3 regions of the Streptomyces sp. NBC_01618 genome follow, and region 3 is predicted to be linked to each of the others. Evidence: riboswitches for the same ligand, from Rfam matches in the RefSeq annotation. Region 3 holds a riboswitch; each other region holds the start of a gene.

Region 1 (2,314 bases), 1.7 Mb from region 3:
CAGCCGCTGCTCGGTCGCGTCGTATCCGACGAGCTCCGGGCCGATCTGCTCGATCACGGCGAGGACGGCCTTCTCCACGCCCTTGCCCTGGTAGCGGTTGGGGTCACCGTCGCGAAGCTCAATGGCCTCGAACGCACCGGTGGAGGCGCCGGACGGCACGGCAGCACGGCCCGTGCTGCCGTCGTCGAGGCCAACCTCGACCTCGACCGTGGGGTTCCCCCGGGAGTCGAGGATTTCCCGGGCTACGACGACGTCGATGGACGGCACGAGGCATCTCCTTCTGGGATATGACACTGGTTGTGCAGGGTCACTTTGGCCTTGCGACAAGAGCCTAACCGGCCCGGCCCGCTCAGCCGGACGACCGCCCGACCCCTGGGACGAAAAAGGACCCGAGGGCGAGCATTGCCAGACAAACCGTCAGAATTTTATTGGTCAGTAACTACAACAGTTGAACGATCACACAGAGCAGAGGCGTCACGCGGGGGTGGCGCGCGACACAGGAAACCCCGGCCCGGCGCATACGGGGGATGCGCGCCGGGCCGGGGTGCTCGGGGAGGAGAGGCCCTGGACTACTTGGTCAGGTGCAGCTGCTGACCCGGGTAGATCAGGTCCGCGTCCTTGACGATGTCCTTGTTCAGCTCGAACAGCCGCTGCCAGCCGCCCTTGACCTTGTGGTCGGCGGCGATCTTGCTCAGGGAGTCGCCGGAGGCGACCTTGTACTCGCCGTCACCCTTCCCGACCTTCTGGCCGGTCGGGGTGGTGACGGTCTTCTTCGACTCGGCCTGCGGGGCGGCGGAGCGGTCCGAGCGGTCGGCGGCGGGAGCCTCGGTGCGCTCGGCCTTCTTCGGCTGCGCCTGCTGCTTCGGCGCGGCCGGGGCGCTCTGCTGCTTGGTGGCGCCGGAGTTCGAGGAGGAGCCGGTGTCGACGCCCGGGTCGACACCGTCGTTGGTCAGGTTGCCGGCACCGGCACAGCCCCAGGCGCCCGGACCCTGCATGGCGAGGAGCTTCTCGGCGGTGGCGATCTGCTGGGCCTTGGTGGCCAGGTCGGCACGGGGGGCGTACTGCGTACCGGCGGCGGCGGCCCAGCTGGACTGCGAGAACTGCAGACCGCCGTAGTAGCCGTTACCGGTGTTGATGGACCAGTTGCCACCCGACTCGCACTGGGCGACGGCGTCCCAGGTGGCGACGGAGGCGGCGGAGGCGCCGGTCGCGCCCATCAGCGGAACGGCGACGGCGGCACCGGCGACACCGGCGAGCGTGGCGACACGGACGGCCTTGGACGGGCGGCGGTGCTTGCCCTTGCTGGAAAACAGCATGGAACTTCTCCTCACCGACGCCTACGAGGTGAGCTGTCGGGTTCGGGCCAAGTGAGTTGCCCGGTCGCACGTCCTAGCACGCGACTTCACCCCAAGCCGGTCCTGATGCGTCTTTCGACGATCGGGCCCGGCGCTTACCTGGGTCCCCCGCTCCTGCCTACGGCGCTTTACGCGTCTGTTCCCTTCGACCGACGGCAGGATTCGGCGTGACGGTCGACGGGGCCCGCGGTGCGAGCGGTTCCGACCGTAAACATAGGCAACCCCCACTTTCAAAGATGAACACATCGGACAATCAGCCCTTACTTGCATGTGAGGAACCATCGTTTTCGCAGGTGGGACGCGATACGACGGGAGCCCCTGGGCGCGACACGCCAATTGACGCAAAGAGACCCATGTCTCACTTACGCATAAGCGGACATAGGTCCCTGAACTACCCCGATTTTTGGGGCTCTTTTAGTCGATTTTCATACCGCCCTCACTCGGCCTCCACGCCGAGATCAAGACTCTGGCCAGGGAGGACGAGGTCCGGGTCGTTGCCGACGGCCCCCTTGTTGGCCTCATAGAGCGCAGGCCAGCCACCAGGAACCTTCTGTGCGTCAGCAATCGCCCAGAGATTGTCGCCGGGGTGGACGGTGTACATGCCGTCGGCGGCCGACGCGCCCGCGTCGCGTGCGCCACCGTCGCCCCGGGAGGCGTGGCGTCCCGACTCGCGGTCGAGGCCGCCGCCCGCACCTCGGCCCCCCTCGGGGGCCGGGGCGCCACGGTGCTTACCACCCGTACGGCCGGAGGAATCGGATGAATCACGCGTATCAGGCATTTCGGGCGCGTCGGAGGACGGGGCGGCCGACTCCGTGGCCGAAGGCTGCGCGGAGGGCTCGGCCTTCCCTGCCGACCCGTCGGCACCGCCCAAGCCCTTCGAGCCGCCCTTGCCGCCCTTGCCGCCCGTGGCGTCCGTGGCGTCCGTGACGCCGTCCGACGGCGTGGCGCCGTCGGCCGGG
Region 2 (2,314 bases), 630 kb from region 3:
AGCCGTCCGACCGGATCGGCGGGCTGCATGTGGCGGCGCGGTACGAGGCGGCGCAGGCGGACGAGTTCGTCGGCGGTGACCTGTTCGCCGTGACGGACTCCCCGTACGGGGTGCGGTTGGTGGTCGGGGACGTACGGGGGAAGGGGCTCGACGCCGTGGAGTCGGTGGCGGTGATCATCGGGGCGTTCCGGGAGGCGGCCGAGCAGGAGCGTTCGCTGGAGGGTGTGGCGCAGCGGCTGGAGCGGGCGCTGGCGCGGGAGGGGACGCGGCGGGGCGGGCTCGACGCGGTGGAGGGCTTCATCACCGCCGTGCTGGCCGAGATCCCGGCCGGGCTGTCGCGTGTGCGGGTCGTCAACCGCGGCCACCCCGAACCAATCCTGCTGCACCCGGACGGGGCGCTGGATGTGTTGGGGCCGACGGTGCCCGCGCTGCCGCTCGGGATGGACCTGGGAGCGTGGCCCGACAGGTCGGACGAGTGGGACCTGCCGGCGGGGACGACCCTGCTCCTGTACACGGACGGCCTCTCCGAGGCGCGGAACACCGACGGGGTCTTCTACGACCCGGCGGTCCGGCTGCGCGGTCGGATCTTCCCGGGGCCCGAGGAGCTGCTGTCCGCGTTGACCGATGACGTACGACTGCACACGGGGGGTGAGACGACCGACGACATGGCGTTGCTCGCGGTCGTACGTCCCGCGGAGGGGCAGCCGGACCGGCGCAGGACCGTGAAGATCGTCGGTCTGGAAGGGGTGTGACGAGTGGGGCGGGGGCTTTCGTGCGTGCCGGGCGGGCCTTGGGCGCGGGATGCCACCGTACGTAACCGAAGCGCGCCACTCCGCATAACATTTGACGCAACGTCAGAAATCGGGTGGTGACTGAGGGGTGATCAACTCATCCCATTTCACCCGGTTGTGCACCGTAAAGTCCAGGCCAAAGGCGTGAACGATCAGTGGGAACAGCTTGGAATCAGGCCCCGGTGTCTATTAACGTTCGATAACGCAGCGCGGTCGTCCCAGCCGTCGTCAGTGGCGGCACCGTGCGCGAGCGCCGAATTCCGCAAGGGAACCGGGGAACCACCTACATGGGGTGAATCGGACACCTGCGTCTCGTGAGAGGCGGAGGGGCCCGTAGGAGACCTTCCTGCTCCGAACCCGTCAGCTAACCCGGTAGGCGAGAAGGAAGGAAAGGAGTGCGCCCCCGTGGCGTCCAACAAGCCTGCCCCCGAGGCTCCCTCTCGGTTCAACCCCGACTTCGGCACCGACTTCGGCACCGACTTCGGATCCGGTTCCCACTCCGGCTTCGCTTCCGACTCCGGCTTCGGCCCCGACTACGGGACCGCCTCCGACTACGGGACCGGTGGGACGGGAGCGGCGTACGGCACCGAGCCGGGCGGCGACTTCGCCGGTGACTTCGGTGGCGAAGTCCGCGCCGACGGCAACGGTGAGCCCGAACGCGGCTGGGACGAGTGGAACCCCACCGAGGAGTCCGTCCGCCCCGTACGCGGCAGGCACCGCGTCGCCAAGCAGCGCAACGGACTTGCCCGTAGCTCCACGGTGCTCGGGGTCGGCGTCATCGCGGCGGTCGGTGCGGGCGGCATGGCCACCGCGCAGAGCAAGCCGCCGGTCTCCATCTCCCTTCCCGATTCCATCGCGGACAACCTTCCCGACGCCAAGTCCCTTCCGGGCGTGGGTGCTCTGTTCTCCGGGGAGTCCGAAGCCGACAAGGCCGCTGTCGCCGCCGATGCCGCACCGCTCACCACCGCCGGCCTCACCACCACCGAGGCCGAGCAGGGCACGTCGGACGCGGGCGAGGCGCTCCGTGCGCGCATCCTCCAGCAGGCGGAGCAGCAGCAGGACGCCGCCGACGCCGAGGCCAAGGCCGCCCAGGAGAAGGAGGCCGCGGAGAAGGCAGCCGCCGAGGCCAAGAAGCAGCAGGACGCGGCCGAGGCCAAGGCCGCCGCCGAAAAGAAGAAGGCGGAGGAAGAGGCCAAGAAGAAGGCCGAGGCCCTGCGGCTCGCCAAGCTCGCCGCCAGCTACGCCATCCCGACCTCCTCGTACACGATCACCTCGACCTTCGGCCAGGCCGGCTCGATGTGGTCCTCCGGCTACCACACCGGCCTCGACTTCGCGGCGCCGACGGGTACGCCGATCAAGGCCATACACGGCGGCACCATCAAGTCGGCCGGCTGGTCCGGTTCGTACGGCTACCGCACGGTGCTGGAGCTCGACGACGGTACGGAGCTGTGGTTCTGCCACCAGTCCTCGATCGGCGTGAGCGTCGGCCAGAAGGTCACCACCGGTGAGACCATCGGCCGGGT
Region 3 (2,314 bases):
GAGCAGTCGTACGAGGACGGGCCGGTCGCGCCCCAGACGTACGGCTTGCCGATCTGGGCGCGGGCGAAGGCGAGGACCTTCTCCGCCTCGGTGGTGGCGCTGCTGTCCGAGCCGGTGCCGGTGCCCGTGCCGGTGCCCGTGCCGGTGCCCGTACCAGTACCGGTGCCGGAATCCGCTTCCTTCGCGGCCTCCGCGGCCTCCGCGGCCTTGCGGTCTGCCTCCGCCTTGGCGGCGGCCTGCCGCTCGGCCAGTTCCTGCGCCTTGCGCCGGGCCTCCGCCTTCTTCTTCCGCTCCAGCTCCGCGAGCCGCGCCTTCTCCTCGGCGGTCAGCTTCGACAACAACGCGCGCGCCTCGCCCAGCTTCTTCTGGACGTCCTGCTTGCTGGTGCGCAGCGTGGTCTGCGTCGTGGTCAGCGTCTCCAGGCTCTGCACCGCTTCGGCACGCTTCTTCGCCGCCTTGGTCTGCTGCGTACGGAAGTCAGTGATCGCCCTCTGCTGCCGGCTGGTCATCCGGTCCATCAGCTGGTTCTGGTCGAAGTACGACTGCGGGTCGTCGGCCAGGAAGAAAGTGGCGCTCGGTGTGATGGTGCCGCTGCGGTACTGCGCGGTTGCGTACGTGCCCAGCGTCCTGCGGGCCTCGTTGAGCTGGTCGGCGTGCTTGGCGACATCATCCAGCAGGGCGTCGGCCCTGGTGCGCTGGGTGGCGACGGCTTCCTTCGCCTGGTTGTACTGCTGGGTCGCGGTGCCCGCCTGCCGGTAGAGGTCGTCGACCTTCTTCTGGACGTCCTCGATGCCGGGCTTCGGAGCGGGGGCGGCCATCGCGCTCTGCGTGGAGAGCAGGGTCACGGACGCCAGTGCCGCCGTCGTGAGCCCGACGGCCGGTGAGGTGGTGCGCATCCGGGTGCGCGGTTTGCGATGCGACGCCAAGGCCGGCATCTCCTTCCGTGGACCGCCTACCGGGTTAGCTGTCGGGTTCGGGCGGAACGGAAGGCTGCCCTACGGTCCGCGTGGGGACAAGGACCGATTCACCCCGGTGCTGCGTGTGGGTCCCCGGTTCCGAACTCCCGCGAGGGCAGCCCGGATTCGGCGTGGGCGCCCGCTCGGCGTGGTTCGCCTCAGGGGGTACGGGCCGCCCGGACGAGCACGCTAGCCAACCCATGGTGCTGCTGTGAAGGTTGATGTTCGATATGCCCGATACATTTTCGTGACCTTGGCGAAGCGGGGCGGCGGGCGCGGGCGGGGGCCCGGAATTCCTCACCGTGCGTGGCTGTCCACTCTCCTTGCGTGCCCGGCAGGGGGATGGGGCCGCTCATGCGGTCCGGGTCCGGTTCGGCATGCGGCCGTCGTGTGTCGGTGCGGCGGCCTAGACTCGACAAGCGATGAGCAGCCTCTTTGACGACAGCTTCCTGGCCGGCCTCCAGCACTCGGAGGAAGAGCCCCCGCCGCCCCCCGAGGACTCCGCACCCGAAGCGGTGCCGGAGGACCTCTTCGCGGGCGTATTCGACGGGCCCCCGCCGCCCAGGGAGGCGTACTACCGCGACGGCGCGCACCGCCCCGTCATCGACCCCGCGGCGCTCCTCGACGGGCTGAACACCGAGCAGCGCGCCGCCGTGGTCCACGCGGGCTCGCCGCTGCTCATCGTCGCCGGGGCGGGCTCCGGCAAGACGCGGGTGCTGACCCACCGGATCGCCCACCTCCTCGCCGAGCGCGGCGTGCACCCCGGCCAGATCCTGGCGATCACCTTCACCAACAAGGCCGCGGGCGAGATGAAGGAGCGCGTCGAGCAGCTCGTCGGACCGCGTGCCAACGCCATGTGGGTCATGACCTTCCACAGCGCGTGCGTACGCATCCTGCGCCGCGAGTCGAAGAAGCTCGGCTTCACGTCATCGTTCTCGATCTACGACGCCGCCGACTCCAAGCGGCTGATGGCCCTGGTCTGCCGCGATCTCGACCTCGACCCGAAGCGCTTCCCGCCGAAGTCGTTCACGGCCAAGGTCTCCAACCTGAAGAACGAGCTGATCGACGAGGAGACCTTCGCCGGTCAGGCCGCCGACGGGTTCGAGAAGACCCTCGCGCAGGCCTACGCCATGTACCAGTCCCGGCTGCGCGAGGCCAACGCGCTGGACTTCGACGACATCATCATGACGACGGTCCACCTGCTCCAGGCGTTCCCCGACGTCGCCGAGCACTACCGCCGTCGCTTCCGGCACGTCCTCGTCGACGAGTACCAGGACACCAACCACGCCCAGTACACCCTCGTACGCGAACTGGTCGGCCCGGCCGGCGAGGCCGACGCCCCCGCCGAGCTGTGCGTC

The links. Region 3 has a riboswitch for cyclic di-AMP ahead of OH735_RS22835 (NlpC/P60 family protein). Riboswitches for the same ligand answer to the same signal wherever they lie in the genome.
Region 1: linked by a shared signal. The riboswitch ahead of OH735_RS14645 (transglycosylase family protein) and the one ahead of OH735_RS22835 (NlpC/P60 family protein) in region 3 are both predicted to bind cyclic di-AMP.
Region 2: linked by a shared signal. The riboswitch ahead of OH735_RS19885 (M23 family metallopeptidase) and the one ahead of OH735_RS22835 (NlpC/P60 family protein) in region 3 are both predicted to bind cyclic di-AMP.

What each region holds. Positions count from the first base shown of each region.
Region 1 covers NZ_CP109297.1:3,139,291-3,141,604, forward strand. The annotation lists gene eno (phosphopyruvate hydratase) at 1-267, opposite strand, end outside; gene OH735_RS14645 (transglycosylase family protein) at 570-1,316, opposite strand; cyclic di-AMP (ydaO/yuaA leader) riboswitch at 1,320-1,491, opposite strand; gene OH735_RS14650 (transglycosylase family protein) at 1,792-2,314, opposite strand, start outside.
Region 2 covers NZ_CP109297.1:4,250,760-4,253,073, forward strand. The annotation lists gene OH735_RS19880 (PP2C family protein-serine/threonine phosphatase) at 1-752, shown strand, start outside; cyclic di-AMP (ydaO/yuaA leader) riboswitch at 1,033-1,185, shown strand; gene OH735_RS19885 (M23 family metallopeptidase) at 1,197-2,314, shown strand, end outside.
Region 3 covers NZ_CP109297.1:4,877,605-4,879,918, forward strand. The annotation lists gene OH735_RS22835 (NlpC/P60 family protein) at 1-935, opposite strand, end outside; cyclic di-AMP (ydaO/yuaA leader) riboswitch at 934-1,098, opposite strand; gene pcrA (DNA helicase PcrA) at 1,379-2,314, shown strand, end outside.